3 regions of the Bacillus sp. VA15 genome follow, and region 3 is predicted to be linked to each of the others. Evidence: riboswitches for the same ligand, from Rfam matches in the RefSeq annotation. Region 3 holds a riboswitch; each other region holds the start of a gene.
What was found. A riboswitch is a leader RNA that binds a small molecule or an ion and turns the genes downstream of it on or off. The one in region 3 is predicted to bind S-adenosylmethionine.

Region 1 (10,861 bases), on a different contig from region 3:
ATACTCTTTACTGAGAAAATACCGTTCCTTCCCCCGAAGCGTTACTTCCCTTCATCCTTTACACTTTTCTTAAGGAGGGATGGAACATGTTTATATACAGTGAATATTTATTTCTATTATTATATGAAAACCGTCTGAAGGACAGCTTGCAAACAAACTGCCAAATTCAATACCGCTAAACTCTCGGGCTTTTCAATTTTGAAAGGCCCGTTTTTGTTTATTTCTCCCTTCTATGCCTCTTCCTTGAATATTTCATGAACAAATTCACAATGTCCCTAAAGTTCCGGGCACCAAAACCGATATTAACCATAGACAAGCTAGTAAAAAAGGATTTGGTGAAAACTATGGATAAAACTTCGTTAATAGGTATTATTCTTGCTTTTGTGGCATTGAGCGTGGGGATGGTTCTGAAAGGCGTCAGTTTCAGTGCGCTTGCAAACCCAGCTGCCATTTTAATTATTATCGCCGGGACAATCTCAGCAGTCGTTATTGCGTTCCCAACAAAAGAAATTAAAAAAGTGCCTGCGCTGTTCCGAGTGTTATTTAAAGAAAACAAACAGCTGACGATAGAGGAGCTCATTCCTATGTTCTCTGAATGGGCCCAGCTTGCACGCCGCGAAGGCCTGCTTGCTTTAGAAGCAAGCATTGAGGATGTAGATGACGCTTTCCTGAAAAACGGGCTCAGCATGGCTGTTGACGGGCAAAGTGCGGAATTTATCAGAGATATCATGACAGAGGAAGTCGAAGCGATGGAGGACAGGCACCAAGCCGGAGCCGCTATTTTTACGCAGGCGGGAACGTACGCGCCGACACTTGGAGTACTAGGCGCTGTAATCGGACTGATTGCCGCCCTCTCTCATATGGACAACACAGATGAGCTTGGACACGCTATCAGTGCAGCCTTTGTCGCCACCCTTCTCGGTATCTTTACGGGATATGTATTATGGCATCCTTTCGCAAATAAATTAAAACGCAAATCAAAACAAGAAGTAAAACTGCGTGAGGTCATGATTGAAGGTGTTTTATCCGTTTTAGAAGGACAGGCACCGAAAGTCATCGAACAAAAGCTTTTAATGTATCTTCCTGCGAAGGACCGCTTGAAATTTGCAGAACAAGGAGAGGCGCAAAATGGCGAGAAAAAAGAAGAAGAAGCATGAGGACGAACACGTTGATGAATCATGGCTCGTCCCTTACGCCGACATCCTTACTCTTCTCCTGGCATTATTTATTGTGCTGTACGCGAGCAGCTCGATTGACGCAGCTAAGTTTCAGATGCTTTCAAAATCATTTAATGAAGTCTTTACAGGTGGCACCGGCGTAATGGACTACTCCAGTGTCACCCCTCCAGAAAACGAGTCAGACGGAATCGATGAAGTTGAAAAGGATAAAGAAGAGAAAGCGAAAAACAAGAAAGAAAAAGAAAAAGCCGCTGATCAAAAAGAACTTGAAAATGTGAAGAGCCAGGTGGAAAAGTTCATCAAAGATAAAAAGCTGGAACATCAGCTGGAAACGAAGATGACTAGTGAAGGCCTTCTGATTACGATTAAAGACAGTATCTTCTTTGATTCTGGGAAAGCGACCATCCGTAAGGAAGATGTTCCGCTTGCAAAAGAGATTTCAAATCTTCTTGTGATTAATCCGCCAAGAAATATCATTATTAGCGGACATACTGATAATATGCCAATTAAAAATTCTGAATTCCAATCAAACTGGCATTTAAGCGTCATGAGAGCGGTAAACTTTATGGGGCTACTGATTGAAAACCCTAAGCTCGATGCAAAAGTATTCAGTGCCAAGGGGTATGGTGAGTATAAACCGGTTGCTTCCAACAAAACAGCGGAAGGCCGAAGCAAAAACCGGCGTGTTGAAGTTCTCATCTTGCCGAGAGGCGCAGCGGAAACAAATGAAAAATAGTTAAAAAGGAAGCCTGTGACATATCAGGCTTCCTTTTTTTACTTATTATGAAACTGTTTTGCGTTTAATCCTACTCTTTTTAACATTTCCGTGCACATCTCTACCTCTTCTTCGCTTAATACGCTGATCATTTCATCAATTTCAGCAGCGTGATCAGGAAAAATATCATTCAAAAGACCGATGCCTTTTTCAGTAATTTGTGCAAATGTCACACGTCTGTCTGTAGGAGACGCTTTCCGAATGAGGAGTTCTTTTTGTTCCAGCTTATCTACAACGTATGTGATGCTCCCGCTAGCCAAGAGAATTTTATCTCCTATCTGCTGCAGCGGCTGATCGCCTTTATGGTACAACAGCTCTAGCACAGCAAATTCAGTCGGGTTTAGTCCATGCTTATGAATATGCTTATTCATATGATCGTTAATGGACCGATACGCGCGCGACAGCACGATAAATAACTTCAGTGATTTTTCTGTCATGTCTCAATCATCCTTTTAGAAACCGTTACAGAGAAACATTAATAAACAAAGACCGAAATGTCAATAAAAATCTTTCCAATATTTCTCTTCTTTTTTATATTATAAGCTGCTCAACATCTTTTTCTAATTTTTTTGGTTATTTTTTCTTATTAAAGAAGAAGAAACAATGATATAATACCTCTAATCAGGTGTATGTTGGAGCGATGCAAATTGAAAATACTAAAAGGCGCCTGCGGGAGAGTCAAACTTTATATTATACTGGTCGTGATTCCGGCAATCGTCATCAGCTTTTTCGTATATGAAAAAGAAAAAGATACTATAGCTGCAGAACATAAGCAAGAAGCGAGTGTAATGCTGAACCTTCACCGCAACAAAATCAATTATTTAATCGGAGAAACAGAGGCGAGAATGACTTCCTTGTCCATCGCCATCGACAGACCGGTTGATATAAAGAAAATGCAGTCGATTTTGGAAAAAACCTTTGATTCAGAGCCGAGATTTTCCGGTCTCTATTTTCTAAATGCCAAAGGAGACGTCACCGCAAGCACAACAGAGTTAAAAATGAAAGTAAACCTGGCCGACAGATCTTTTTTTACAAAAGCGAAGGAAACAAAAAAGACAGTCATTTCAGATAGTTATTCGAGCAGAATTACAGGCCAGCCGATTTTTACAATTTGTGTCCCTGTTTTGGACTCAAAACGAAATGTGACAAATTATCTCGTCGCAGCTATTCAAATTGATTATCTGAAAAATCTCATTAACTTACTTAGCCCTGATGTTTATATTGAAGTTGTGAATCAAGACGGAAAAATAATTTTTACGAGCGGACAGGCCTCACATGCAATAGATCAGAAACCTGTCAGCGGATATCTGGATGATATCAGCTGGAATATGAAAGTATATCCGAACCCGGTTACAATAGAAGAACTGACGAAAAGCCTTGTGCTTCCGCTTTCATGTAGTATTGTTCTGCTGAATATCCTTTTTATTCTCGTGCTGTATTATTTGCTGAAGCGGCAGACACAGCTGGAGCGCTCAGAAAATGAGGCGCAAAAATTAGAGCTGATCGGAACGCTTGCTGCCAGCACAGCCCATGAAATCCGTAACCCGCTCACCGGCATAAGCGGCTTTATTCAGCTGTTGCAAAAGAAATATAAAGGTGAAGAAGATCAGCTTTACTTCTCCATTATCGAACAAGAGATAAAGCGCATTAATCAAATTGTGAGTGAGTTTCTCGTTCTCGGCAAGCCGACAGCTGAAAAATGGGAGCTGAACTCGCTCCAGGATATTATCGGTGAAATTATGCCGATCATCTATTCTGAGGGCAACCTATACAATGTTGAAGTCGAATTACAGTATTTAACTGAGCAGCCTTTGCTCGTAAAATGCACCAAAGATCATATTAAACAAGTGATTTTAAATGTAGCAAAAAATGGCCTCGAGTCAATGCCTGAAGGAGGCAAACTGACGATCTCAGTGGGAGCTTTGGATAAAAAGGCCATTATCAAAGTTGTGGATAACGGTGAAGGGATTTCTCAGGAAATGCTGGATCATATCTTCCTTCCCTTTGTTACTTCTAAAGAAAAAGGAACCGGTCTCGGCCTTGTCGTATGTAAACGGATCGTTCTGATGTACGGTGGCTCTATTCATATCGAAAGTGAAGTGCGAAGAGGCACAGAGGTGACGATCACCCTCCCCGTATCCGCTTCATAGCCCCCCTGACCGTGTCAGGAGGGTTTTTTATCTTCGTGACCGTGGATTGCCAGTCGACTTGCTTGCTGTTCTGCCAGAAAAAAGTATTTTGATGAAGCGGAACAGCAATTTCAGAAGCAAAAAAAACATAAAGAATACTAAAAAACCCTTTAACCCTTCCGTGGCATCTAAAAACTCCATGTTCCCTCTCCCCGTCACTTTTTGCTGAATTTCAATCGCAAATACGATAACAATGATCACTGTAACGGTATAGATAAAGGACAAGGCTGTCATGCTCCATTTAGAAAGCCATGAAAACACAGCGTGAGTGACGCCGAAAAAGATTATGCCAAAAATGCCGATCACCCAAAAATGCATCTCTTTGTCGGTTAAATGAATGCCAAACATTCCGCATAATGAGATAAAAGCATCATGAAATTGATTGACCATTTCAGTAATGAGAATCGCCAGTTCTTTCATCAGTTCCCTCTTTCATATGAATTTTTCCAGAAAAAAAGAGCGCTTCTGAAAAGCTCTCTCTTTATATATGCATTTGACAGCGCCGCTATTTATTTGCATCATATGCTGGCATAACATCTCTGCGGGGCCACAAGCCTAATTTCTTTACAAGGCCTTGAATCCCTTGAGAATGTTCGTTTTCTTGCATGAGCTGGTGATATTCATTTATTAAACAATCCAGCTCCTGACTGTGTCTGATCGTGTCATGCCCTGTAAATCCCTGCTTTCTAGCGGCATCTATCATTAACTTTCTTTTTTCATCAATAGACACCAACAATCTTTCTTGTTCAGAAGAACCGCCCATTCACTTCACCCCTCGCCGCTAAGAAATAGGAAACAAGTTTGATTGGGTTATTGTGCATTATTACAGATTATACTTTATTTGTAAACATATTTTCATTAAATAAGTTATTTTTTCAGGTATAATAGATATATTGATAGGATTAGAAGAACAATACCCAGATGAAGAATATCTTAAACACACCGCCAGGCAGGAGGGATGCCCGATGAAGAAAAAGAAAGCAATGATGCTCGGAGCGGCAGGCGGAAAAGCGATGTTAAAAAGGAAAAACCGAAAAAAATGTATCCAGCACATTACTGTTTTTTTTCAAATGCTTCGCGATTGGAGAAACGGCGACTATCCACGTTCTCAGGTTAAAACACTTTTTCTTCTAACTGCTGCCATCTTATATATCGCCATGCCGCTCGATGTCATTCCAGATGTTATACTCGGTCTTGGGATCATTGACGATGCAGCTGTTTTAGGTTTGATTTGGATGCTGATTAAAAAAGAAATGTCACAATATGAAAAGTGGCGTTTGCAATAAATATAAAAAGCCCCGTTCTTCGAACGGGGCTTTTCCTGCTTATTGATTCACGCTGTCTTTTTCATAAATTGGAACCCAGCCTTCTGTTGTGACAAAGATTCTCACCGCGACAACTTTGCGATCCTCCTGAAGTGTGAAATAATGGCGGATATTTTCAGGCACGGAGATTAAATCTCCAGGGTTTAAACGGACATCAAAAAACGTGCCATCCTTGCCCTGAATGACAAAAATGCCGTGTCCGCTTACGATAAAACGGACCTCATCGTCTGTGTGGTGATGCTCTCTTTTAAAGTTCTCAAGCAGTTCATCAAGTTTCGGATTGCTGTCTGACAAAGAAATAACATCCTGTGCTTTGTAGCCTCGGCGGGCTGAGATATCTTTAATTTCAGTTTCAAAGGTATCAAGGATTTGCTGTTTATCTTCTTCTGTCAGATCATATTTCTCTGAAAGCTGTTCCGGGAGCTTCGCGATATCCCATTGCTCATAAATAACCTCTTGACTGTCCAGAAAGCTTGCTACTTCCTCTTGATTTTCAATCGTTGTATTTGCCTCATCATGAATTCGAATTGTTGCCATTTCAGTTCCTCCTTTTATTTAACCAGCTGGTGCTGGAGTGTTTTCAATTTCAAATGGTAGCTGAACAAAAATTCATATGCTTCAAGCACTCTTTTTGCTTCAAATGCTGTTCTTCCCCAAGCGGTAATACCGTGATTTCGGATCAGAACAGCTCCTGAATCTTCTGAAATCTCTTCGGCAAACAGTGCCGCGAGCGTCGGAATATGAGCCGGATTTTCAATGATCGGAATGGTCACTTCTGCATTCTCTTCCCACAGGCCGAGCGCCTTTATTATTTCCTGGCCTCTGAATGTGATTTTCTTTTGATCTCCGTATAGCTCTGAGATCACATTATTGTTTACCGTATGGACATGCAGGCAGCATCCGGCATTGGTTTTATTGTACAAATGTGTGTGCAAAAGCGTTTCCGCTGACGGTTTCAGAGAATGCCCGCTTTCGGCAGGCTCTCCATACTGATCCACCAGCAGAAAATCTTCATCCGTCTCTTTGCGTTTATCTTTTCCGCTTGCAGTGACGAGAAATGTTAAAGGCTCATCAGAAACTTTAATAGACAGATTGCCGCTAGTCGCCGGAAACCAATCTCGTTCAGCCAATTCTCGTTTTACTTCAGCGAGTTCTCTCCAGCGTTCTTGTTTTGCAGCCATTCCTGTACCTCCGTTACATTCTCAATATCTTTTCTTATCTCATAAAAATCTTGATACGGGAGATGATTCAGGTTCTGCTCCCGGCATTCGTTTAATAAATAATCCCTTGCAAAACAAAGATCAGACAGCTTTGCTGCCTCTACATCTGTAACCGAATCACCGATCATGATGATATATTGGTTCGGTTCAGCGAGTTCATGTATCACTGACGGCTTGCAGCACCCGCATTGATTGCTGCAAGTCCCTTTGCAAGAATGGGGCCAGTCAATATGAATATAGTCATTGTCAAATGAAGCATGGTTGCAATAAATATGGTCTTTCTCCACAATGCCTTCAAGCAATGGATATACAAAAAAGTCCATTCCTCCGCTTACGACATAAAACGGAATCTCATGCTCCTTGACAAACGCTACAAATTCCCGAAAGCCTTCCCTGATTTTTGCATCTTCCAATACAAATCTTGTAATCTCTTCTTTTAAACTGCTTGGCAGAAGGCCGAACATCCGTCCGACACCTTCCTTGATCGACAGCGTTTTGGACAGCACGCCGTCTTTTAATGCCGTCCACTCCGGCGGAGCAAATGTTTTCATGATGCTTATAATGTTGTCGTTCATCGTGATGGTTCCGTCAAAATCACAAATAATTAAAGGCTTTCGAGTCGTCATACAGCTTCAACCTTTCCCCATTTATCAAGGGCAAGCTTTAGATCCTTGCATTGTTCGGCTTTTTCATCAATCGGCTGGGCTTCTAAGACCGCATCAATTATGGCTCTGAACGCTTTGCCCCCGCCTTGGGCGCCGTTCGGATGTCCGTGTACGCCTCCCCCGGCGTTAATAATATGATCTATGCCGAAATCCCGCATTAAAAGCGGAACCATACCGGGATGAATGCCTGCTGACGGAACAGCAAATGTTTGGTTAAAGGCATCCTCTCTTACACATTCTTCGTGAATCGCCAGCGCATCTTCTTTTGGAAGCGCAACCGAACCGTATGGAGATGGGAAGAGACTGAAGTCAGCACCGCAATACCGGTTCAATTTTCCGAGCAAAAGAGCATGAGAAAATCCGTAGAACGGAGAAGACGTAAACGCCCCGCTGACAGCTGGATGTGCCATAATCGGGATTGCGATTTCGGGATCTTCCGCTAGGCTTTGCATGACGTCCAAGCCGTAAGCGAAGACATTAAACAAAAGCGCATCTGCTCCTAATTCGGCAGCGCGTCTCGCTTTGTCTTTCAGATCAGCCGTACGTCCAGTCAAATTGACCGCATACAGCGTTTTATGCCCGGTTTGCTCATACGTTTCTTTCAATATTTGCTTTCCTTCTGTAATTCTTGTTTCAAAAGGCGCCAGACCTGTCTCAAAGAAAATTTCATCGTCCTTAATCAAATCAACTCCGCCAAGCGCCTGCTGCCTGAGCTGTTCTTTAATATCACTCAGGTCCCTTCCGATAACCCCTTTAAAAATGCTCATTAACAGCGGTCTCTCAAACTCTCCCAGCAGCTTCCGGATGCCGTATACGCCAAACTTCGGTCCCGGCAGCGTGCGCTTAAATGCTTCAGAGAAGTGAAGATCGAGTAATTTGATTTTTCCGTCCAGCGACAGCTTGCCAAACACTGTTGTCAGCAAAGCCGGAATATCCTGAGAGAAATTGATTTCAGGATAGGCAATTGTGATCACCGCTTGTTTCCCTGATGCAGGAGTTCCCTCTCTTTCCTCGACCTTTATCACCCGCCCCTTGTGCTTTTGCATTTGCTCCTGTTTTACAAGGGGCAGATCTGTCCATGAGCCTACTGTCAATCCTGTTGCGATTTGTTCTGCTTTTTTCTCTGTATCGGCTCCCGGTTCGGTCAGGAGATATGTTGCTAATAACTCACTCATGCCAGAGCTCCTTTCATTTCATCCATATAAAAAAACCTCTTCAAACAGCAATCGCGTCTAAAGAGGTTTCGTTTCTCGTCCGAATCTTATCTCTCAGCCGCCAGCTGCAAGAATTAGCACCGTGCTTTATAAGTCGGTTGCCGGGCTTCATCGGGCTCGTCCCTCTGCCTGCTCTTGATAAGAAAATATAGATTTTATAAATTATTTTGAATTATCCCATCGTTATCAGATCTTGTCAATGCTTTTTTGGGTAAACAGGTTCAGTTTCCCAATTCGATAAGCGGCTTCTTTGAGTCTTTCTTCACTTGTCAGCAGTCCGACTCTGACATAGCCCTCGCCATATTCACCGAAGCCGTTTCCAGCCGCAACCGCCACATTCGCTTTTTCCAGCAAAAGGTCTGAGAACTGCTCGGAAGTATAGCCTTCAGGCACAGGCAGCCAGGCAAAAAATGAACCTGCCGGAGCTGTCACATCCCAGCCGATTTCCCGGCATGCCGCAATCCAAGCGTTTCGCCTGCTCTCATATCGGGCATTTTGCTCCGCCACACACGTCTGATCAGCTAGCAGTGCTTCCGCTGCAGCCTCCTGAGTCGCTCTGAAAAGACTGACAAACATATGGTCTTGATAAAGATTGATCGCTTCAATGACCGAAGCGTTTCCGACAGCAAAGCCGACCCGCCACCCTGCCATGTTATACGTTTTTGACAGCGTATAAATTTCAATTCCGATATCCTTCGCACCTTCAGTCTGCAAAAAGCTTAACGGCTTGCAGCCGTCAAATCCTACAGCGCCGTAAGCAAAATCATGAACGACACAGATCCCGTTTTCTTTCGCAAAACTCACTGTTTCTTCAAAAAACTCGGAGGTAGCAACAGCTCCCGTCGGATTATTCGGATAATTCAAATACATCAATTTCGCCTGTTCCCTTACTTCAGCCGCGATGCTGCTGTAATCAGGAAGAAACGCCCTGTCCTTTACGAGCGGCATCATTTCCATATTCGCTTTCGCGAGTGTGACACCTGACCAGTAATCAGGATAGCCCGGATCCGGAACTAAAATCGTATCACCCGGATTCAACAAGCATTGCGGGAGCTCGACCAGACCGGCTTTCCCGCCGAATAATACAGCGACTTCAGTTTCCGCGTCAAGATCGATACCGTATTCTCGTTTATAAAATGCTGCAGCGGCTGATTTCAGACTGTATGAGCCGCGAAAAGACGAGTATTTATGATTTTCAGGATCCGCAACGGCTCGTTTCATTTCCTCGACGATATGTTCCGGAGTCGGCTGATCCGGATTTCCCTGTCCGAGATTGATGACGTCGTGTCCTTCTGCGAGCTTTCGGTTCACTTTCTGCACCAGAGAAGCGAAGAATTGTTTAGGCAATTCTTTCAATACATGAGACTGTTCAAATTTCATCTATTCTCACCTTCTAAAAAAATCTTGAAATGATAGTCCATCATCATATATGGTTAAATGAAAAAAGTAAAGAAAAATTTGGGGTGTTAAAAAGATGAAATGGACGATATCTTGTCTTCAATTTGATATTTCATACGGTAAACCTTCGGAAAATATAAAAAAGGCTGAATTTTTGATTGAAAAAGAAAGCAAACATGCTGATGTTCTTGTTCTTCCTGAATTATGGACAACTGGATATGACTTGGCCAACCTTGATAAGCTCGCTGATGAAGACGGGCATTCTGCTCAGAGCTGGCTGAAGAAAACAGCAAAAAAACATGGCGTTCATATTGTCGCCGGATCGGTCGCAGTCAGAAATGATTCTGATGTTTATAATACAATGTACATCGCGGATAAGGAAGGACAAATCATTAAAGAGTATCGAAAAGCCCATCTTTTTCAGCTGATGGATGAGCATGTGTATTTATCAGCCGGTTCCGAAGACGGATACTTTGAGCTTGATGGCGTCAAAAGCTCAGGACTGATCTGTTACGATATCCGTTTTCCGGAGTGGATCAGAAAACATACGATAAAAGGTGCCAACGTACTGTTTATTTCTGCGGAATGGCCTCTTCCCCGCCTTGATCATTGGAAAAGTCTGCTTATTGCCCGAGCCATTGAAAATCAATGCTTTGTCGCTGCCTGCAATTGTACCGGTTCAAATCCAGATAATGAATTTGCCGGGCATAGCCTGATTATTGATCCATGGGGGCGTGTACTTGCTGAAGGCGGCCGGGAAGAAGGCATTGTCCGAGCTGAAATCGACCTTAAGGAAAGCGTTAAGGTACGAGAGAGCATTCCTGTTTTCGATGATATCAGAAAAGATTTATATTAAAAAATATATTGACAACTTGATAAAACACCTGTTACTATGTT
Region 2 (10,861 bases), on a different contig from region 3:
GCAAACACTTAAGGTATCGCCTTTGACATCGACCGGGCGTAAAATAGACAGTGTTGCACAGCAATCGCATAATTTTTCGACGCGGAAGAAAATGGATTCAAAGCATTGCATATCATCCACAAATCCCCCCACGTTTCCGAATGTGGAGAACAATCCGCCTTTTTTATCAAAAACGAGAAACGGAATTGTGTCTTTTCCAGCAATCGTAGGGTTTAAAAGGTTGGTATAGCAGCCAGTCGGACACTGTTCTTCAACTGCCTCCTGCTCTGCTAAAATCTTTTCCACTGCATCGCATACACAGTTCTCATGCCGGCCATGGGTTTTTCCGCAGCTCATTGATTTCAGCTCCTTCTTTATAGGGTATTTGACTTTAGTCCTTAACAACATATGTACCCGTGCCCCACTTGGTGTGGGTGAACGTCTATATATTCATCATATGCTTGGAAAATAAGAAAAAGCAGAGCGTTTTTAGCTCTGCTTTTAAGTCCTAGAGGACAAGAGTAATAACTAGGATAGCTACGAGGGTATTTGTTGCTGTAGAGATAAGTGTTGCGATATCGGCATCTACTGTTGAGACGTTTACGCCGCGGGAGCATTCGATGAGAACTTTTTGGCGGTTTACTTGTTTGTTAGCTGTAAGCTGCAATAAATCTTGTGCGACTAATTCGGCAATTACTCCGTCTGCAATGGATGTCAGAGTAGCTGTAACTACAGCGGCATTAAGCGCTGTTACAACTGATGTTACTGCTTGAACGTCTGTAGATGTAACGTTAATGTCACAAGAATCTCTGATAATAATCGTCTCATCGGAGACTTGTTTGTTGAGATTTGCCTGAGCTAGATCTTGGTCGATGAAGGCGTTGTCGTTGCCAAAAAACCCATTGCCATTACAGCAAACATCGCAATGACATTTTCTTTCGTGTTTTTCTTTCTCTTTCTCTTTGTCATCTAACGGATGGTCACAGTCAGGATCAAGTGCAACCCAAGAATATGGTCTGCTTTCCATATCTATTCCTCCTTTTCTTTTACTGTTATTAAATGAGCGAGCCTCTTACTTTGACTGAGTCATATATCTTGATGAAGCGCCCTATTTTTTATGATTAATTTGAATTGTTATTATTTTGCCGTCTTTGTCTGAGCTGTTCAATTAGCTGTTCTCTGCGGCTTAGCGGTTTTGCGTTCTTTTGCTCTTGCACCGATTCTTCTTTCTTCTTCTTCTTTTGGTTTTCAATTAATGCTTCTGATTTAGCCTGCAAATCCTTTACCAGATTCAAGAGCATTTCTTTTTCTTCGTCTGATACTTCTTTCATTTTGTCTTTCGTAACACCATGTTTAAGAAATATATTTTGGACCAGCATTTTCGTCATCGGATCAACTTCCGGAAGCTTAGCAAGCTCTTCTTTGATTTTATCGTTGTCTGACATTTGTTTTCACCTCGACTTTTAAGTTTGTGAAAAAGAAAGGGTTAAAGGACGTCAAGTTCATTGAGAATGCTGTTTAACACCTGAAGCAAGATTTGTACAAAGGTTATTATCTCGTCGGCAGACAAAGTAATTGTGATGTTTCGGCTGTTGATAATTTTAATAATGGTTCTTTTTTTGATTTGGGAGTTATCCAGAATAAGAATTTCACTTGCCACTGCGTCAGCCAAATCCTCGTCGGCGATGACGAGCTGAGTCGCCAGGATAATCATGGTTGTCACAAAGGCTTGTATAGAAAGGGCAGATGTTATATGTGATGTATCTATTGTGATATTTTCGCAATCAATGACTTCGATCTGCTGTTCGAATTCGCTTGATAATTGCTCAAATATTGCAGGGTGCAGGGATTCAACTTCTTCTTCAAACGACATAACCTTCACTCCTTTCTTATCCATACTCTATATAATGCAAATGGGGTGCAGAGCGGAATAATAAAAATAACCAATTTTCCGCCGGACAAGATACAATTCATGAAGAATAGGGTTTTGGCATATATGTGAAAGGGATCATGATTGGGAAAAGGAGTGAACAAGTGGTTATTAATGGGCTGACAATTGTTCTTCTTTCGCTTGCGGTCTTTCGGCTCGCTCGGCTGCTGGTGTTTGACACGATTATGGCGCCGCTTCGCAGCCTGTTTCATGAAGAGAAGGAGGAAAAGAATGCAGACGGGAACATTGAAACGTATATCGTGATTAAGGGAACGGGGGTAAGGGCGTTTATTGGTGAATTGCTGAGCTGCTATTGGTGCACAGGCGTGTGGTGCGCCGGCTTTTTGATTTTATGCCAGGCATTAATCCCGCAAATTGCCCAGTGGCTGATTTTGCTGCTGGCGATCGCCGGTCTTGCCGGTATTATTGAAACACTTGTATCAAAATGGCTGCAGGAATGAGGCGTTCCCACCAGCAACTTTTCACTAGCATCCGCATAAAGTAGCATATATGACATAAGGAAAGGAAGGGACCATAATGAATCAAATCAATAAACCTTCCCAAAAAACTCCATATACGGATTCATCGTCTCAATCAAAAAAGATCAAAAAGAAAGGCTGCGGGTGCGGAAAGAAAAAGAAAAAACCTCAATAACCTGGCAAAGAAACCGGAGATTTCCGGTTTTTTGTTTTTAACGGAGCGGTCTCACTCAGCATATATCATGAGTGGGGGGATGCCAGTGAATGAGTTTGAAAAATGGATTGACGGGAGATATGAAGCTCACGAACAAAAGCAAAAAGAGCATGAAGACACTATGAGCAGTATCAGAAAAGACTTGGATGCATTTGATGGAGCCGGTTTGGCGTTTGAAGAGGAGATTGAAGAACTGGCTGAAAAAACTGAAGCCTTGCTCAAAAAACACAAGGCTCAGTACGAACAATCATAAATCCGCAAACGCCCTATGCGAATATCCAAGCCGATTAAGGCTGCACACATAGTGTATAGAGAGTAAAGGAGGTGCTTATCTATGGGCTTTGGATACGGATTCGGAGGAGGCTACGGCGGCTGCGGCTATGGCGGCGGTTATGCTGGCGGTTACGGCGGCGGCTATGGTTCAACATTTGTTCTTTTAGTCGTATTGTTCATTCTCCTTATCATCGTGGGTGCATCTTTTTATAACTTCTAAGGTTTATTGAGGGAAGTACGGGTGATGTCCCGTACTTCCTTGCCTTGTGTTCATTTTTTATTTTTGGAAAAAGCACATTGAACAATGGGTATTCATACAATACCGTATCACTCCGCCAAAAGGAGGCGTATTATGGATAATCAATTTTTTAAGAACATCGAAAAGAAAACAGGTGTCAATATGCAGGATGTCATGAATCTTGCCGGATCCCTTCAAAACGCCAATTTTAAAGACGAAAACACAGTCCGCAGTGTCATTAAGCGCGTAGCGCAGCTGGCAAACAGACGCGTGCCGAAAGAATTAGAAGATAAGATTGTTCAGTCCATTACAAGCGGAAAAGAAAAGCTTGATTTTGGTACGATTTCTAAAATGTTGGATAATAAATAAGCAGAGGGCCTGGCTGACTCATTTCAGCGGGCCTTTTTTATAGAAAAAACCCGGCAGATCACTGCCGGACTGTTAGTTATGCAAGGGATGTCTTGCTTGCTGTAAAAGAGGATATAAAAATCTTGAACGGTGGGCCGTTTTGCCGCGCCTGTTTGCGGGACAAGACAAATATAAATGCTGTTTGGCCCGGGTCATGGCGACATATAAAAGGCGTCTTTCTTCCTCAAGAGGAGCTTCATCTCCTTTTCTCGCTGTTTCTAATGAGAAATCGTGCGGAATCGAGCCATCTACCGTGCCTAACACGTAGACGGTTTTGAATTCAAGCCCTTTTGACCGGTGAATGGTCATCAGCTGAACGCCATTTTCATCCGTTTTGTTTTTCTCAGCGGCTCTCATATGGTCTACGTGGGCGAGAAAATCAGGAATCGTTTTGAACTTCTTGGCGACGACCTTGATGTCACGCAGGTCATCGGATCCTTTTTCCAGCTTGTTGCTCTCATTGCCCCGTTTTTTTAAATACTCGGAGAAGCCCATTTTTCCTTCTGCAAAGGTGATCGCTTCCACCGGCTTCATTGTGCGGAGGCTTGCGAAAAACGGTACGATCTTCTTGATTTTGTCCAGCTGGAATGGCTTTAGATCAGACAGTTTGGCCAGCGCTTTAATCATGGAGCAGTCCTCGGTAATCGAGAGCGCCTTCAGCGTGTTCAAAGCGGACTGTTTTAAGAACAAGGCTGGCAGCAAGTGCTTAATCGCCTCAGTGTCATCCTCATTTTGGCTGGCGTACAAGTATGCGAGAATCTGGCGGACGATCCGTCTGCTGTAAAACGATTGGACGCCGCGGTCTGCTGTATATGGAATTGACGAATGATGAAGTCTTTCGTATATAGCACGGCCTCCGCTGTTTGTGCGGTAGAGAACTGCAAAGTCTTCAGGTCTTGCCCCGTTTTGAATTTTTTCTTTGATATCGGAAACGACCATTGTTGCTTCTTCCTCTTCGTCATAAGGATAAAACAGCACAGGGACCTGGACGTCATCTCGCGCCGCTTCAAGCATTTTGGCATACCTGTTTTTGTTCTTTTTCACGACGATATCAGCACTGGAGACGATCGGGTGCGTAGACCTGTAGTTCGCGGTTAAATAGATCGTCTTCGCTCCAGGGTAATCCTTTTGAAAATCAAGAATAAAAGACGGATTGCTTCCGCGGAATGCGTAGATAGACTGGTCATCGTCACCGACGCAGCACAGGTTTTGCTCCGGGCTTGCCAGCATTTGCATGATTTTATATTGAACCGGGTTAATGTCCTGAAACTCATCAATTAAGATATAAGTAAACCGAGATTGATATTGTTCCAGAAGATCCGGCCGATCGATAAACAATTCATAGCAGGCTGAAGCCATGTCATCAAAATCAAATTGGTTGTGCTCTTTTTTCTGGCGTTCATAATGTTCATATAATCGATAGACTTGTTTTTCCCACTCATCTTGTAAAGGGATGCGTTCATTCGGCACATAAGTGTTTTTCCAGAAACCAATCTGCTGCAGGGCCTGATCAACAGGGAAATCCTTCTCATCTATACCTTCTTCATAGAGTGCTTTTTTGATATATTGTTCCCGCTGCCACTCCATTTTCAGCAGATGCTCGCCGTTCCATTTAGCAGAATCATAGTGATACAAAATCTTATAAAACAAGCTGTGGAATGTTCCGGTGACAAGTCTTCTCACTTTTGCAGGCTGTAATCCGTACTGCTTCGCCATACGCTCTTTCATTTCGGCGACGGCTTTTGTCGTAAAGGTGACAAGCAGCATGTTTTCCGGCGGTATGTCTAAGTGTTCAATCATGTGGGCGGCGCGAGCCGTTAGCACCCGTGTTTTCCCGCTTCCCGCACCTGCAAGCACTAGCAGTGGGCCTTCCGTTTCCGTGACAGCTTTCAGCTGATCCGTGTTCAAGCCGACAGACGGAAATAGATTCGTATCAGGTTCTATTGTTTTTTGAACAAATGGTGTTCCGGGTTTAATGCTTCTCGGCCGCTTCCATTCAGTGACAGCTGAAGACGATTCAGCAGCGATCGCTTTTCCCTTGGGCAAACGAAAGACACCGGATTCCTGATCGTCTTCTTTTTTCTCCTCTTTAGCGGGTTTCGTTTCGCAGGCTTCCTCACATGCCGGAAAATGGCCTGGCTGGCGGTGGATAAACTCCGGCGGATCGGTGATATTGAGCCTTAACAAAACGGGTTTTCCGCAATGAGAACAAAATAAATGTCCTTTTATTCCTTCTTCAAAGAGGAATTGGTAATGTTCTCTCGAATATGTATGTAAATGTATAGTTCGATCATTCAGTCGGGCGCATTTCAAACAGGGATCCTCCCAATCAAAAAAAGGTGTTCATTACAGACAAAGACTATCATATCAAAAGAAACGTGTTTCAAAAAGTAAGTTTAAGGGAAAAGAGACAGCAGAAGGGTGGGTATCGTATGATATATGCAGGTCAAATTCAGAACCAGCAATACGCTCAATATGCAAATAGAACGATTGGACATAAGCAGGATTACGCCGGAACCGAAAAAATCAACTATGTCTCGTTTCAGCGGGTATACAAGGAACTTGAAAAGCAGCAGGAGAATCAAACGGCCGCTGAAAGAAAAGTAAACGAGACAAAACGTAAGCGCTCTCTTTATAAGAGATTGCGAGAAAAAGGAATGGGCACTTATATTAATCGATATGTATAAAAAACCGTTCACATCAAGAGAACGGTTTTTTATGTGCGGAAAAAATCCGGATCTCAATAGACCCGGATGCTGTTTAGTCTTTAATCATTTGTAAGTGGGGAATGCCGGCATCGAGAAATTTTTTTTCAGAAAGCACGCGATACCCGTGTTTCTTGTAAAACGGCACAGCCTGCGTTTGCGCGTTTAAAATGAAACCGGAAGCGCCGCCGTCTGCCGCCGCTTTTTCGAGTGCCTTCATAATGATGCCGCCGACACCGGAGGAGCGGTGGCTTTTCAATACGCAAATCCGCTCTAACTTGCCGTAGCCGTCCTTCATACGCCATCTTCCGGCGCCGACAGGCTTTCCGCCGTCATACACGACGATATGCTCCGACTCATTTTCAAGTTCGTCAATTTCTTCTTCAGCAGGTACGTTTTGTTCTTTGACAAAGACTTCTTTTCTTACATAAAATGCATCTTTCATTTGTTCTTCATTTTTTGCGATAACTGCTTCCAAACGATTATTCTCCTCCGCCTAGCAAGAAGGTTTCATATACTGTCCACGATCCGTTTTCTAGCTGGTAAAGCAAGTGGAAACGATCAACGATTTCTTCATGCGACACTTCCTGCATTTTTAATTGTCCCAGCACATCTGAATGCTCATCGTCGGAAAGATTTTGGCCGACCGTCACATGCGGAACGAAATTATATTCCTGTTCACCAGCCAACACACCGGTGTATAATTTTTCATTGAGTGTTTTTAATTCTTCCGTCGGCTCTGCTTTGATGTAAATGACATTATTGACAGGCGCAAATGAGCTGTATTTTGTCATTTTGAGAACGATCGGATGGGACTCCTTTGCGATGTTTCTCAGATGTGATACAAGCTGATCCGCTTTCTCCTCTTTACATTCAAACGATGCTCTCAGCGTCAAATGGGGCGGGATCAGGGAATAGCTCGGATCATAGCGCTTTCTGTAAGAGTTCGCAAGGTCTTGGAGTTTTTTTGATGGAAATAAAACGATTCCGTATTTCATATTATGTCCCTCCTGGAAATAAAGTATGATAGAATATCAAAGCATTTTTTTCAGCGCCGGCGTGATGAGCGGCTGCCAGTATGTCCATTTGTGATCTCCGTCAAATGATTCAAAATAATAATCGGAAAGCTTCTCCTCCAGCAGCTGTTTCAGCTCCTGATTCGGTTCTGTAAAGTCCAGAATGTTTCCGTCTGTCGTGTGGACGTCAGTTTCTTTTGTTCCGATTTGGTGATAAATAGAGAGGTGTTTGATATCGTCTGACTGTTTCACAGCTCCCAATACATGTTTGTCAACATAGGGAGACTGCATGATGATGTTTCCGAACATATTCGGATAATCAAGCGCTGTCATAAGAGAAACGGTCGCTCCGAGAGAATCACCGATCAGCGTCCGACCGTAGCCGACTTGATAGGTTGGATACTCGTCATCCGCAAACGGAACGAGCTCATGGGCGATGAACCGTTTATACGCCGAAAATTTTGAGCCTTCCGGATGATAGGTTTTTCTGCGCTCTTTTACATCCTTATAAGGAACACCGATAATAATGCTCCGGTCTATTTCTCGCTTGGACAGCAATTCTTCGACCTGTCTGCCGATTCTCCCCAGCCTGAAATAATCGTGGCCGTCCTGCGCGATAATGACATGGTATTTATAAAGCGGGGAGTAGTTGGACGGCAGATAAACGAGCAATGTCATTTCCTCGTTAAGCTCTTTTGAAAAGAATTTCTTTTCTTGCACTGTGCCGTTTTTCGGTGCCATAATGCATTCCTCCAGGACATCACTAGACTTTCTTGCTGTTTTCCATTATTGTACCATGAATTATTAGAAATTTCTCTCTTTAAACTGTTCGGAACTCGAAGAAAAAAGTGTTGAAATAAACTGCAAATTGCGCTAATATAAAACAATCAGAAAATTGAAATCGATATTTCTTATCGTGAGAGGTGGAGGGACTGGCCCTTAGAAACCTCAGCAACCGGCTTGTTTTGCATTATGTGCAAAACGCCAAGGTGCTAAATCCAGCAAGCGTTTTTTATGCTTGGAAGATAAGAAGAAGCGTTAAACCCCTTCTTCTTATGAGGAAGGGGTTTTTTATTTTGAAAAGGGAAGGTGTCAGCTATATGTCACAGCACGTTGAAACGAAATTAGCCCAAATTGGAAACCGAAGCGACGAAGTAACGGGAACAGTGAGTCCTCCTATTTATTTATCAACAGCATACCGCCACAGAGGAATCGGAGAATCTACCGGATTTGATTATGTCCGCACAAAAAATCCGACACGCCAGCTTGTTGAGGACGCGATCGCCAGCTTAGAAAACGGAGCGAGAGGGCTTGCCTTCAGTTCGGGAATGGCTGCCATCCAAACGATTATGGCGCTGTTTAAAAGCGGAGATGAACTGATCGTTTCATCGGACCTATATGGCGGCACATATCGTCTGTTTGAAAACGAATGGAAAAAATATGGATTGACCTTTCATTACGATGATTTCAGCGATGAGGACTGTTTACGCTCTAAGATTACGCCGAATACAAAAGCGGTGTTTGTGGAAACACCGACAAATCCGCTCATGCAGGAGGCGGACATTGAAAAGATCGCCCGGATCACAAAAGAGTACGGTCTTCTGCTGATCGTTGATAATACATTTTATACACCGGTCTTGCAAAGGCCGCTTGAGCTGGGAGCCGACATTGTGATTCACAGTGCAACCAAGTATTTAGGCGGGCATAACGACCTGCTTGCGGGACTTGTCGTTGTAAAGGATGAGCAGCTTGGTGAGGAAATGTTTCAACACCAAAATGCGATCGGCGCCGTCCTGCCTCCGTTTGATTCGTGGCTTCTGATGAGAGGAATGAAGACGCTGAGCCTCAGAATGCGCCAGCATCAGGCAAACGCGCAGGAGCTTGCGGCGTTTTTAGAAGAGCAGGAAGAAATTTCTGATGTACTATATCCCGGAAAAGGCGGCATGCTGTCCTTCCGTCTGCAGAAAGAAGAGTGGGTCAATCCATTTTTAAAAGCGCTGAAGACCATTTGTTTTGCAGAAAGCCTCGGCGGGGTGGAGAGCTTTATTACATACCCTGCCACACAGACGCACATGGATATTCCTGAAGAAATCCGCATCGCAAACGGAGTCTGCAATCGCTTGCTGCGTTTTTCAGTCGGAATTGAACATGCGGAAGATTTAAAAGAAGACTTAAAACAGGCGTTATGTCAGGTCAAAGAGGGAGCTGTTTCATTTGAGTAATCACAATTGGACGCTGGAAACCCAGCTCGTGCACAATCCATTTAAAACAGACGGCACAACAGGAGCGGTCAGTGTACCGATCCAGCACGCATCAACTTTTCACCAATCTTCATTTGAAGAGTTTGGCGCATATGATTACAGCCGCTCAGGAACGCCGACAAGAACAGCACTCGAAGAAACAATTGCCGCACTGGAAGGCGGAACGAGAGGATTTGCTTTCAGTTCAGGCATGGCTGCGATCTCAACAGCATTTTTATTGCTGTCACAGGGTGACCACGTTCTTGTGACAGAAGATGTATATGGCGGAACCTTCCGCATGGTAACAGAGGTGCTGACCCGGTTTGGCATTGAGCACACGTTTGTTGATATGACGGATAGTAACGAAGTGGCGCGGAATATCAAGCCGAATACAAAGGTCATTTATATGGAGACACCGTCAAATCCGACACTTGGGATTACTGATATTAAAGCGGTTGTTCAGCTTGCAAAAGAAAACGGCTGTTTGACCTTTCTGGACAATACATTCATGACACCTGCACTGCAGCGTCCGCTTGATCTCGGTGTGGATATTGTGCTTCACAGTGCAACAAAGTTCTTGAGCGGACACAGTGATGTGCTCTCAGGCCTGGCTGCTGTAAAGGATGAAGAGCTTGGGAAGCAGCTGTATAAGCTGCAAAACTCGTTCGGCGCCGTCCTTGGCGTGCAAGATTGCTGGCTTGTGCTGCGCGGATTAAAAACATTGCAGGTCCGTTTAGAAAAAGCAAGTCAAACAGCTGAGCGGCTTGCGGAATTTTTCCAGAAGCATCCGGCGGTGAAGCGCGTGTATTATCCGGGGCTGGCTGATCATCCGGGCGCTGAAATCCATAAAAGCCAGTCAACGGGAGCGGGCGCCGTGCTATCTTTTGAGCTTGAAAGCAAAGAGGCCGTTAAGAAATTAGTAGAGAATGTATCACTTCCGGTCTTTGCTGTAAGCCTCGGCGCCGTGGAATCGATTTTGTCTTATCCGGCAACGATGTCTCACGCGGCAATGCCTAAGGAAGAGCGTGAAAAACGCGGCATCACAGACGGCCTGCTCCGTCTTAGCGTGGGAGTCGAACATGCAGACGATTTAGAACGTGATTTCGCACAAGCGCTGAAAGAAATTGCGCCAGTGGCGGTTCGATAAAAAGAAGCCGGGGATGGCCCCGGCTTCTTTTGTTATTCATCATCAGGATTCAGAATCGCGAGGACTTGATGATCCTCCCAAACGCCGTTGATTTTCACATTTTTTCGGGCGATGCCCTCTTTATGAAATCCCGCTTTTTCCAATACACGCATGGACCCGAGGTTGCGGGGCATCACACCGGCTTCAATACGGTGCAGTTTCAATTCGTGAAACGCAAAATCAACAATCAATT
Region 3 (10,861 bases):
CTCATGCTCAATGACGTGCTTATGCACCTGCAAATCGCAATAATAGCCGCACAGTTCAAGCAGATAAGGTTTAATCATGTCGTAGTGCTCAATTGAACCAAGAACACGCTGGCACGTTTTGACCAGCTCATGCAAATATCCGCTGTCATCCTGTTCTTCTCTGAATTGATAATAATTTTGCGGTTCCGCTCCCACTGTCAGTGCGTCCTGCATTGAGGTGTGGAGCATCCGAAAATCCTGCGGGTCAAGTGAGGTGCTGCGGTCGCACAGATTGTCCAGATAATCACTGATCGTTTGATACGCGATGATAAACTCGACGCATTTCTGCTTTTGATTGCCTGACAATAAGGCCAGTATGCCGCCGCCCTCACAGTGGAACGTTTTGTCTCGAATACTTGCGGTTGCCTGTGCTTTTAATTCACTGTTATAAATTGATTCTGATTTTTGCTTCCAAATGTCCAGCTCTTGATGAACGAGCGGAAATATATCTCGATATACTTTTGCCATCAGTCCAAAAGGATGTTCTGGTACTGTCAACACATGCACCCCCAACTAGTTCAAATATATTGATCAGTAAACGCTCTTGCTGCTTTAAAGACATCTTCTCTTTCGGGTTCATTAAATATTTCATGATAAAGCCCTTCCCACTCTCTGTACGCTTTATTATGGGAAGCTACACCTGAAAACCACTTAATGACCATCGTTTTGTCAACAAGCTTATCGTCACCGGCCTGCATCACAAGAAGCGGCACTCGTAAAAACGCATCTGTCGGCACCATCGCTGACTCAATAGTTTTTAAAAGCTCTCTGTACCATCTGACAGAAACTTTCCTGACGTATAACGAGTCATTTTGGTCGGCCTCGATGACGTCCTCATTACGCGTCGCCATATCAATTGATAATCCCGAATCAACTTTAAGCGACGGAGCGATGACATTCAGGCCTCTGGATGCAAGGTCAAGCGCTTTATTGACTTTAATTTGCAGTCCGAGACACGGTGATGATAAAATAATTCCCGTAATACGGGGATTTCTTTGCTGTTTAAACCATTCAATCGCGACCAGGCCGCCCATGCTGTGACCGAGAAGAAAAACCGGCAGCTCAAAGGTTCGTGCTTTATCTATCCAAGTATCTACTTCATCAATGTATTCTTGAAATGAGCGAATATGACCTCTGGCCCTTGTGGTTGTCCCTTGACCCGGCAAGTCGCCCATGACAACGTGATAACCCGAAGATCTCCACATTTCAATCAGCCATTTATATCGTCCGTGATATTCACTTGCCCCGTGAATCATCACAATCACGGCGACAGGTCTGTCTGCTTTCCAGGTCCACATGCTCTTCACCTCATACGAAATTTAAATAGAGAAAGAAGGATGAATACTATGATCTACCCTTATAAGGAACACATGCCAGATATCCACCCAACAGCCTTTGTAGCTGATAATGCAACCATTACCGGTGATGTCGTTATCGGAGAACAGTCCAGCATTTGGTTTTCTGTTGTCATAAGGGGAGATGTCGCGCCGACTAGAATCGGAAACAGAGTCAATATCCAAGATTTAAGCTGCCTCCATCAAAGCCCGAACCGGACGCTTCTCATTGAAGATGACGCCACGATAGGCCATCAGGTTACACTTCATAGCGCTGTTATCCGCAAGAACGCCTTAATTGGTATGGGCTCAATCATCTTAGACGGAGCCGAAATTGGCGAAGGCGCCTTTATTGGTGCCGGCAGTCTTGTCCCGCCGGGAAAGATCATTCCGCCTGGCCATCTCGCTTTTGGCCGTCCTGCAAAAGTCATCCGCCCTTTGACCGAAGAAGACCGACAAGATATGCAAAGAATACGGTCGGAATATGTAGCAAAGGGCCAATACTATAAATCACTTCAACAAACATAAGACCTGCTTCGTCTTACTTTACCATTTTTCAAATTATGTTTGAAAGCAATAACCATTGTTTACCCGGACGTCATGACAGTTCGGGTTTTGATTTCTCCATAGAACGTTCACATACGGCATCAAACGTATGACTTTTATCTTATCATAAAACTTGTTCCGCAACTGTAAGCTACTTCTGCAAAAAAACATATTCCTATTCTTTCCTATTCTCTATTTTCTATGACCACACACAAAAAGAGCCCGCTGGGAGCTCTTTTGGTCAGCTGATATTTCGTTCGTTGGCAGCAGCCGCATTTTTCTTATGAAAACCTTTTCCATAATACACGGCAAGTAAGATAAGAAACCAAATCGGCCCGACAATCACGGCTACCCTTGTATCGGGACTGTAAGCCATAAGAATAACGACAAATGCTAAAAATGCCAAAGATACATAAGACGTAAACGGAAAGAAAGGCATTTTGTATTTTAAGTGTTTCTTTTCTTCCGGCCGCAAGCTTTTCCGGTATCTAATTTGAGAAAGCAAAATAATCGCCCACGTCCAAATCGCTCCGAATGTTGCAATGCTTGTGACCCAAGTAAACACCTTTGCAGGTACAACATAGTTTAACAACACTCCGACTAATAAAGCGCCCGCTGAAGCCAGAACAGCTTTACCCGGGATGCCTCCTTTCGTCAGCTGCCCGTATGCTTGTGGTGCCTCACCCTGCTCCGCTAAGTTAAACAGCATCCGCCCTGTGCTGAAAATGCCGCTGTTGCATGAAGACAGCGCAGCCGTCAAGACGACAAAGTTAATGATGCCTGCTGCCGATGGAATGCCCACTTTTTCAAATGTGAGGACAAACGGGCTTCCTTGTGAGCCAATTTCCTGCCATGGGTAAATAGACATAATGACAAATAAAGCGCCTACATAAAAAATCAAAATACGCCAAAATACCGTATCAATTGCTTTGGCCAACGATTTTTGCGGGTTTTTCACTTCACCAGCCGTCACCCCGATCATTTCAATCCCTAAATAGGCGAACATCACCATTTGAAGTGACAATAAAACCCCTTTTATTCCATGTGGGAAAAATCCTCCGTTGTTCCACAAGTTGCTGATTCCGGTTGCAATGCCTCCATTGCCGACCCCTGCGATGATCATCAATAAACCGACAGCAATCATTGATAAGATTGCAACAATTTTAATCAAAGCGAACCAAAATTCCAGCTCTCCGTAAGCTTTGACAGCCAAAAAATTAACACCCGTCATAATGACCAGCGCCGATAATGCCCAAATCCAGTTTGGCACGTCCGGAAACCAGTACCCCATATAAATCCCGACAGCAGTGATTTCAGCCATACAGGTGACAACCCATAAAAACCAGTAGTTCCACCCTGTTAAATAACCTGCAAGCGGTCCCAAATAATCACGGGCATAGCGACTGAAGGAGCCAGCGACCGGTTTTTGAATGGCCATTTCTCCAAGCGCTCTCATAATAAAAAACATGACCAGGCCGCTTATGGCATACGCTCCCAAAATACCCGGCCCTGCTAATTGAATAGCTGATGCGGAGCCGAGGAACAATCCCACTCCTATAGCAGCCCCTAAAGACATTAAAGAAATATGCCTTTCTTCGAGTCCGCGGTGCAGCTCTTGTTTTTGTTTTTGCATGCTTTCTTCTCCCCTAGAAAAAAATATCAATAAATTATTTTTCTGAATTTTTCGTGTGGATTGGGTAAATCAATGATGATGGAGAAATAAAAGGATAATAACAAGGCTTTCGACGAATCGAAAGCCTTGTTGTCTGTTACACAAAGATGACTTCTTTAGGCTGATGGCTCAGCTCTTCAGGCATATACCGTTTTTCGATATTGATGCTGTGCCAGATCATAAAGATCAGTACAGTCCATATTTTACGGCTGTTATCAGCCTTGTCCGCACAATGGTCTTCAAGAAGCTGAAGAACATAATCCTTGTGGATATAAGCATCCGTTTGGCTTTCCTGAATCATGTTCCGCACCCATTCGTTCATTTCGTTTTTCAGCCAATGACGGATCGGTACAGGGAAACCAAGCTTTTTGCGGTTTAATACGTGCTCAGGCACAATTCCTTCAGCGGCTTTGCGAAGAAGATACTTCGTCGTGCCGTTCTTCGTTTTCAGCTCATCAGGAATTTTTGAAGCGACGTCAAATACGACTTTATCCAAGAACGGCACACGCAGTTCCAAAGAATTCGCCATCGTCATTTTATCCGCTTTTAACAAAATATCGCCGCGCATCCAAGTATGGATATCGACATACTGCATTTTGTTGATATCGCTGTATGAGCTGCTTTCTGTAAAGTAAGTTTTTGTCACATCACGATATGAAAGATTCGGATTATAATGCTTCAGCAGCTGTTTTTTAACAGATTCCTCGAAAATTTTCGCGTTACCGATATAACGATCCTGAAGCGGAGTACAACCGCGCTCAAGCAGGCTCTTTCCTCTCATACCTTCAGGCATAACAGCCGCAACGTGCAGAAGCATCTTTTTCAGGCCTGACGGAATGCGTTCAAACGGTTTAAGCGAAAGCGGCTCACGGTAAATGTTATATCCGCCGAAGAGCTCATCCGCACCTTCACCTGATAAAGCAACCGTTACATGTTTTTTCGCTTCTTTTGCAACAAAGTACAACGGAATCGCTGCAGGATCAGCAAGCGGATCATCAAAATGCCATACGATCTTCGGAAGCTCGTTCATGTATTCCTCAGGCGAAATGACTTTACTGATATTTTCAATGCCAAGTGCCGCTGCAGTTTCTTTCGCTACATCGACTTCACTAAAGCCCTGCTGTTCAAATCCGACAGAGAATGTTTTTAAGCTTGGATGAAATTCCTTCGCAACGGATACAATAAAGGAAGAATCAATTCCGCCAGACAGGAATGAACCGACAGGAACGTCACTTCTCATATGAACGTTTACAGAGTCATAGATCGCGTCTCTGACTTCTTTCACAAGCTTGTCTTCTTCAGTCTGAACTGGCTTAAAGTTCGCTTTGAAATACGTTTTGAATGTGATATCGCCGTCCGGGCGGATTGTGAACTGTGAACCCGGCTCTACTTTTTTCACATTGGCATCAAGCGTGTTTGGTTCAGGAACGAATTGGAAAGACATGTACTGCTGCAATGCCTCTTTATCTATTTCAATATCATTCTGAGCAACCATTAAACTTTTTCTCTCTGAGGCAAAATAAACCTGATCATTGATCGTTGTGTAGTACAACGGTTTAATGCCGAATGGATCTCTTGCTCCATAAAGCACATGATCGTTTTTATTCCAAATCAGAAAGGCAAACATACCGCGGAGTTTGGACGCCGCTTCTTCTTTGTAGTGACGGTAAGTCGCAAGAAGAACCTCTGTGTCCGAATCCGTGTTGAATGTATACCCCTTTGCTTCAAGTTCTTCTCTCAGTTCAATATAGTTATAGATTTCTCCGTTAAAAATAATCCAATATGTTTCATCTTCATATGATAAAGGCTGTCCGCCATTTTCTACATCAATAATGCTGAGCCGTCTGAATCCGAATCCAACGTGCTCATCATGGAAATATCCATCACTGTCAGGACCGCGGTGAACGATCATTTGGTTCATTTGTTTGATTAGTTCTTCTTGATCAGCGGTTTGAGCTAACGGATGCTTGTTAAAAACCCCGACAAATCCACACATAGTATTGCCTCCATAATTAAAATTGTCATCATTGAACCCCTATTTATAGACGCTGTGAATAGTATTTGGTTTCACGGTTATGTAAAAAAATAAACATGAATACAACGTGAAAAAGGGAAAGCCGCTTAACCAGTAAGCGGCTATAAAGTTATTCTCCTAACGCTTCTTTACGCAGCTGCTCAGCTTTGTCTGTACGTTCCCACGGAAGATCAACATCGTGGCGTCCAAAGTGGCCGTACGCAGCAGTTTGTTTGTAGATCGGACGGCGTAAATCAAGCATTTTGATAATGCCGGCAGGTCGTAAATCAAAGTTATTGCGAACAACTTCAATCAGTTTTTCCTCAGAAGCTTTACCGGAACCGAATGTGTTGATTGAGATTGATACAGGCTGTGCAACACCAATCGCGTAAGCAAGCTGTACTTCGCAAGAATCAGCAAGCTCAGCCGCAACGATGTTTTTCGCAACGTATCTTGCTGCATAAGCCGCAGAACGGTCTACCTTCGTTGCATCCTTACCTGAGAACGCTCCTCCGCCGTGGCGTGCATAGCCGCCGTAAGTATCAACGATGATTTTGCGTCCTGTAAGTCCCGCATCCCCTTGAGGGCCTCCGATAACGAAACGTCCTGTAGGGTTGATGAAATATTTTGTTTCTTCATCAATCAGCTCTTCAGGAACAACCGGATTGATAACATGTTCTTTAATGTTGCGCTGGATTTGCTCAAGCGTAATTTCAGGGTGGTGCTGAGTTGAAATAACAATCGCGTCAATGCGGACAGGTTTGTTATTTTCATCGTACTCAACCGTTACCTGTGTTTTGCCGTCAGGGCGAAGGTATGGAAGAATATCTTCTTTACGGACTTCACTCAGGCGGCGGGCTAATTTATGAGCAAGTGAAATTGGAAGAGGCATAAGCTCTTTCGTTTCGTTGCACGCGTAACCGAACATTAAACCTTGGTCACCCGCACCGATCGCTTCAATTTCTTCGTCGCTCATTGTGCCTTCACGGGCTTCAAGCGCTTGGTCTACACCCATTGCAATATCAGCAGACTGCTCGTCAATTGATGTTAAAACCGCACAAGTTTCCGCATCAAATCCGTATTTCGCACGTGTGTATCCGATTTCTTTAATGGTTTGGCGAACCGTTTTCGGAATGTCAACATACGTAGATGTTGTGATCTCTCCGCTGACAAGCACCAAACCAGTTGTCACAGACGTCTCACAAGCAACACGCGCGTTAGGGTCTTTCTTTAAAATTTCATCTAAAATGCTGTCAGAAATCTGGTCACAGATTTTATCCGGATGCCCCTCCGTAACAGATTCTGATGTAAATAAACGACGATTTTTACTCATGATTTGCTTCCTCCTGCACAAGGCCTCCCGAAAGACCTTGTATATATGATACGGAACTCGCTCCCTCTTATACAATGTAACGTTATATTAGAGAATGTTAATTGGCATATTTATGAAATAAAAAAACCTTTTCCATCGAGGAAAGGGTTTGGTCTTTGTGCCTTTCACTCTTATCGCTCAAGGAATCATACAACCTTGCAACAGGTTAGCACCTTGGTTGTCTCACACAGTTGAACATAATAAATAACAGAGAAACCGGTTGCTGGGCTTCATAGGGCCTGTCCCTCCGCCAGCTCGGGATAAGAGTATCCGCTCAATGAAATATCTTATCGTAAAAGGGTTTGCAATGTCAATATGATTCAGAAGAAATAGGCACCTATATCGAGGGAAAACATTGGAAAACGCACACACAAAAAACAATAAATAGTATAGACTATTTGAAAATATATGTTATACTAATTCACAATTAGCAAAACACAAAAAACGATAAAGGAAGGTTTCATATGAACTCAGTTGATTTAACCGCTGATTTACAAGCCTTATTAACAAGCCCAAATGTGCGTCATAATTTATCAGCAGCACAGCTTACAGAAAAAGTACTCTCCCGGAACGAAGGCATTTTAACTTCCACGGGTGCTGTTCGGGCGACAACAGGCGCTTATACAGGACGCTCACCTAAAGACAAATTTATCGTGGAGGAAGAAAGCACGAAAAATAAGATCGATTGGGGGACGGTGAATCAGCCGATTTCAGAAGAAGCGTTTGAGCGGCTGTACACGAAGGTTGTCAGCTATCTGAAACAGCGAGATGAGCTGTTTGTTTTCGAAGGATTTGCCGGCGCAGATGAAAAATACAGACTGCCGATCACCGTCGTAAATGAGTTCGCATGGCACAATTTATTCGCAAGACAGCTGTTTATCCGCCCGGAAGGCAATGATAAGAAAACAGTTGAACAGCCGTTTACCATTCTTTCTGCTCCGCATTTCAAAGCGGATCCAAAAACAGACGGCACACATTCCGAAACCTTTATTATTGTCTCTTTCGAAAAGCGGACGATTTTAATCGGCGGAACAGAGTATGCCGGAGAAATGAAGAAGTCCATCTTCTCCATTATGAATTTCCTGCTCCCTGAAAGAGATATTTTATCCATGCATTGCTCTGCCAATGTCGGTGAAAAAGGCGACGTTGCCCTTTTCTTCGGGCTGTCTGGAACAGGCAAGACCACCCTTTCAGCAGATGCTGACCGCAAACTGATCGGCGATGATGAACACGGCTGGTCTGACACAGGCGTCTTTAATATTGAAGGCGGATGCTACGCCAAGTGTATTCATTTAAGCGAAGAAAAGGAGCCTCAGATCTTTAACGCGATCCGCTTCGGGTCTGTTCTCGAAAATGTTGTTGTGGATGAAGATACACGTGAAGCCAATTATGATGATTCATTCTATACCGAAAACACGCGTGCGGCTTACCCAATTCATATGATTGACAACATCGTGACACCAAGCATGGCAGGCCACCCTTCAGCAATTGTATTTTTGACGGCTGATGCATTCGGAGTCCTTCCTCCGATCAGCAAACTGACGAAGGAGCAGGCGATGTATCATTTCTTGAGCGGTTATACGAGCAAGCTTGCCGGAACCGAACGCGGTGTGACATCTCCTGAGACGACGTTTTCCACATGCTTCGGCTCACCGTTCCTGCCGCTTCCTGCTCACGTCTATGCTGAAATGCTCGGCAAAAAGATCGATGAACACGGCGCAGACGTTTTCTTGGTCAATACCGGCTGGACCGGCGGCGGCTACGGTACAGGCGAGCGCATGAAGCTTTCTTACACGAGAGCGATGGTCAAAGCAGCGATTGAAGGCAAATTAGAGGATGCAGAAATGATGACTGACGATATTTTCGGCCTGCATATTCCGGTCCATGTTCCTGGCGTTCCAGATCATATTCTTCAGCCTGAAAACACGTGGAGCAACAAGGAAGAATACAGAGATAAGGCTGTCTACCTCGCAAATGAATTCAAAGAGAATTTTAAAAAGTTCGCACATACAGATGCCATTGCACAGGCAGGCGGCCCTCTCGTTTAAAAAGCAAAAGCCAAGAGCAATTACGCTCTTGGCTTGTTTTAATTGACAGAATGCAAAGAAGTCAGCTTGTACGTAATGATGGTCCGGCCGTCTTCCCATTGAAGTTTCTGCACTTCAGCTGTGCCTGACTTTTCGCCGAACTTTGTTTTGCGCACATCCATCGGAATCTCCATCGGATACACACGGTATCCGTCTTTCTCTAATGTGAATATATTTTCATCTATTCGAACTTCTTGTCCTTTTGTCACAATCAGTGTATTAAATTCAACAGGCATTCCCAAAGTGAAATCCCCTTTCGTTCTCTTTTTTCTTTATCATAACATATTTCACCGTCAGCGGTTTTTCATCCATTGCGTGAGCTGCCGCACGATACGCCGGTTTTCTTTTGGCGGGAAATAATGTGTGAATGTACTGTAATACCATGTCTCCACCGGCTTATGCAGCTGTTTTAGCTTCTCTTCAAATAAATAGGAATGCTGAATCGAAACATTTCGGTCTTTTTCTCCATGGATTAATAGCACGGGTGCCTGAATTTTGTTTACTTGGTCAAACGGTGTTCTCCATTTGTATTCCTCAGGCACCTTTTTCGGTGTTCCGCCGATGACTCTTTTCATCATTCGCCGCAAATCCTGCCGCTCCTCATATGTAAGGATCATATCACTGACGCCTCCCCAGGAAACGAATGAAGCTGCATGCCGGCCCATTTCAATCGCAGTGAGCATTCCCATAATTCCGCCGCGGGAAAAACCGAAGATATGAATTCTGTCCTTCTTAACATTTGGATGCTGCTGAAGCAGGCGAAAAGCGGAAAAAGCATCCTCTCTGTCTTCTCCGGCAAAATCCTCGTTGCCCTCTCCTCCTTGATTCCCTCTGTAAAAAGGAGCAAACACAACAAACCCTTGGGATGCAAACTGGATAATCCGGCCAGGCCGAACCATGCCCACGCTTTTAATCCCGCCGCGCAAATATAAAAATCCGTCATATTGTCCCGGTGCCGCCGGCTCAGCCAAAAGCCCCTTTACCCGTAAGCCATTTGAAAGATAGCAGATCGTATACAGACGCACCTGCTGGCTTGGCGACGGAAATCTTCTTTTCTCAACAATCAAAGCAGCCGCCTCCTTTTTCTATATGCTTTCCTTACTCCAAAATTACATCCTGAGAACCTGACTAGGCATTCACACATTTTTATACCCATCATACGATATGTAAAGCAAAAAAGGATATTAACTTGATGCTAAATAAGGAGGTTGTCTATGTGAACAAATGGTTAAGGCTGGGCTGCGCCTGTGTCGGCAGTATATTTCTGATGATCGCCCTAGCGGCTTGCAAGCAGGAAGAAACGCTCACCAAAGTCAAAGTAGCTGAAGTGACCCATTCGATTTTTTACGCGCCTTTATATGTTGCTGAGTCTAAAGGATTTTTCAAGGAAGAAGGGCTTGATGTCGATGTAAATACGACCTGGGGCGGCGACAAAACGATGACATCGCTTCTTTCAAACGGCTCAGACATCGCACTTGTCGGGTCAGAAACATCTATTTATGTCGAAGCGCAAGGAGCTAAAGACCCTGTCATTAATTTCGCCCAGCTGACTCAGACAGACGGAACGTTTCTTGTCGCGAGAGAAGATGTTAAACAGTTCGACTGGGATCAGCTGAAAGGAAAAACGTTTCTCGGCCAAAGAAAAGGCGGCATGCCGCAAATGGTCGGTGAGTATGTGCTGAACAACCATAAGATTGACCCGCATAAGGATATTGACCTTATCCAGAACATAGACTTTGCCAATATCGCCAATGCATTTGCTTCTGGAACCGGCGAGTATGTGCAGCTCTTTGAACC

Region 1: linked by a shared signal. The riboswitch ahead of mtnW (2,3-diketo-5-methylthiopentyl-1-phosphate enolase) and the one ahead of metK (methionine adenosyltransferase) in region 3 are both predicted to bind S-adenosylmethionine.
Region 2: linked by a shared signal. The riboswitch ahead of metI (cystathionine gamma-synthase/O-acetylhomoserine thiolyase) and the one ahead of metK (methionine adenosyltransferase) in region 3 are both predicted to bind S-adenosylmethionine.

The regions. Positions count from the first base shown of each region.
Region 1 is NZ_JBVQPQ010000002.1:573,469-584,329, forward strand. Features, by position in the region: gene motA (flagellar motor stator protein MotA) at 345-1,157, shown strand; gene motB (flagellar motor protein MotB) at 1,129-1,914, shown strand; gene mhqR (MarR family transcriptional regulator MhqR) at 1,953-2,390, opposite strand; gene kinD (sporulation kinase KinD) at 2,583-4,103, shown strand; gene AC0DBE_RS07830 (hypothetical protein) at 4,131-4,562, opposite strand; gene spo0E (aspartyl-phosphate phosphatase Spo0E) at 4,648-4,905, opposite strand; gene AC0DBE_RS07840 (YkvA family protein) at 5,108-5,428, shown strand; gene mtnD (acireductone dioxygenase) at 5,468-6,004, opposite strand; gene AC0DBE_RS07850 (methylthioribulose 1-phosphate dehydratase) at 6,019-6,648, opposite strand; gene mtnX (2-hydroxy-3-keto-5-methylthiopentenyl-1-phosphate phosphatase) at 6,606-7,313, opposite strand; gene mtnW (2,3-diketo-5-methylthiopentyl-1-phosphate enolase) at 7,310-8,527, opposite strand; SAM riboswitch class I at 8,611-8,711, opposite strand; gene mtnE (methionine-glutamine aminotransferase) at 8,753-9,946, opposite strand; gene AC0DBE_RS07870 (carbon-nitrogen family hydrolase) at 10,041-10,820, shown strand.
Region 2 is NZ_JBVQPQ010000002.1:760,018-770,878, reverse strand. Features, by position in the region: gene cotY (spore coat protein CotY) at 1-336, opposite strand, end outside; gene cotX (spore coat protein CotX) at 488-1,006, opposite strand; gene cotW (spore coat protein CotW) at 1,101-1,424, opposite strand; gene cotV (spore coat protein CotV) at 1,466-1,852, opposite strand; gene yjcA (sporulation protein YjcA) at 2,014-2,370, shown strand; gene AC0DBE_RS08925 (hypothetical protein) at 2,649-2,855, shown strand; gene AC0DBE_RS08920 (YjcZ family sporulation protein) at 2,937-3,095, shown strand; gene spoVIF (sporulation-specific transcription regulator SpoVIF) at 3,228-3,482, shown strand; gene AC0DBE_RS08910 (ATP-dependent helicase) at 3,555-5,834, opposite strand; gene AC0DBE_RS08905 (hypothetical protein) at 5,954-6,208, shown strand; gene AC0DBE_RS08900 (GNAT family N-acetyltransferase) at 6,282-6,704, opposite strand; gene AC0DBE_RS08895 (YjcG family protein) at 6,709-7,224, opposite strand; gene AC0DBE_RS08890 (esterase family protein) at 7,261-7,983, opposite strand; SAM riboswitch class I at 8,151-8,274, shown strand; gene metI (cystathionine gamma-synthase/O-acetylhomoserine thiolyase) at 8,343-9,464, shown strand; gene metC (cystathionine beta-lyase) at 9,457-10,629, shown strand; gene AC0DBE_RS08875 (GNAT family N-acetyltransferase) at 10,662-10,861, opposite strand, start outside.
Region 3 is NZ_JBVQPQ010000001.1:2,150-13,010, reverse strand. Features, by position in the region: gene tbcS (tetraprenyl-beta-curcumene synthase) at 1-537, opposite strand, end outside; gene ytpA (phospholipase YtpA) at 558-1,337, opposite strand; gene AC0DBE_RS00050 (gamma carbonic anhydrase) at 1,386-1,901, shown strand; gene alaP (alanine permease AlaP) at 2,161-3,552, opposite strand; gene asnB (asparagine synthase (glutamine-hydrolyzing)) at 3,689-5,587, opposite strand; gene metK (methionine adenosyltransferase) at 5,736-6,938, opposite strand; SAM riboswitch class I at 7,106-7,244, opposite strand; gene pckA (phosphoenolpyruvate carboxykinase (ATP)) at 7,442-9,025, shown strand; gene AC0DBE_RS00025 (DUF2584 domain-containing protein) at 9,064-9,306, opposite strand; gene AC0DBE_RS00020 (alpha/beta hydrolase family protein) at 9,358-10,131, opposite strand; gene AC0DBE_RS00015 (ABC transporter substrate-binding protein) at 10,281-10,861, shown strand, end outside.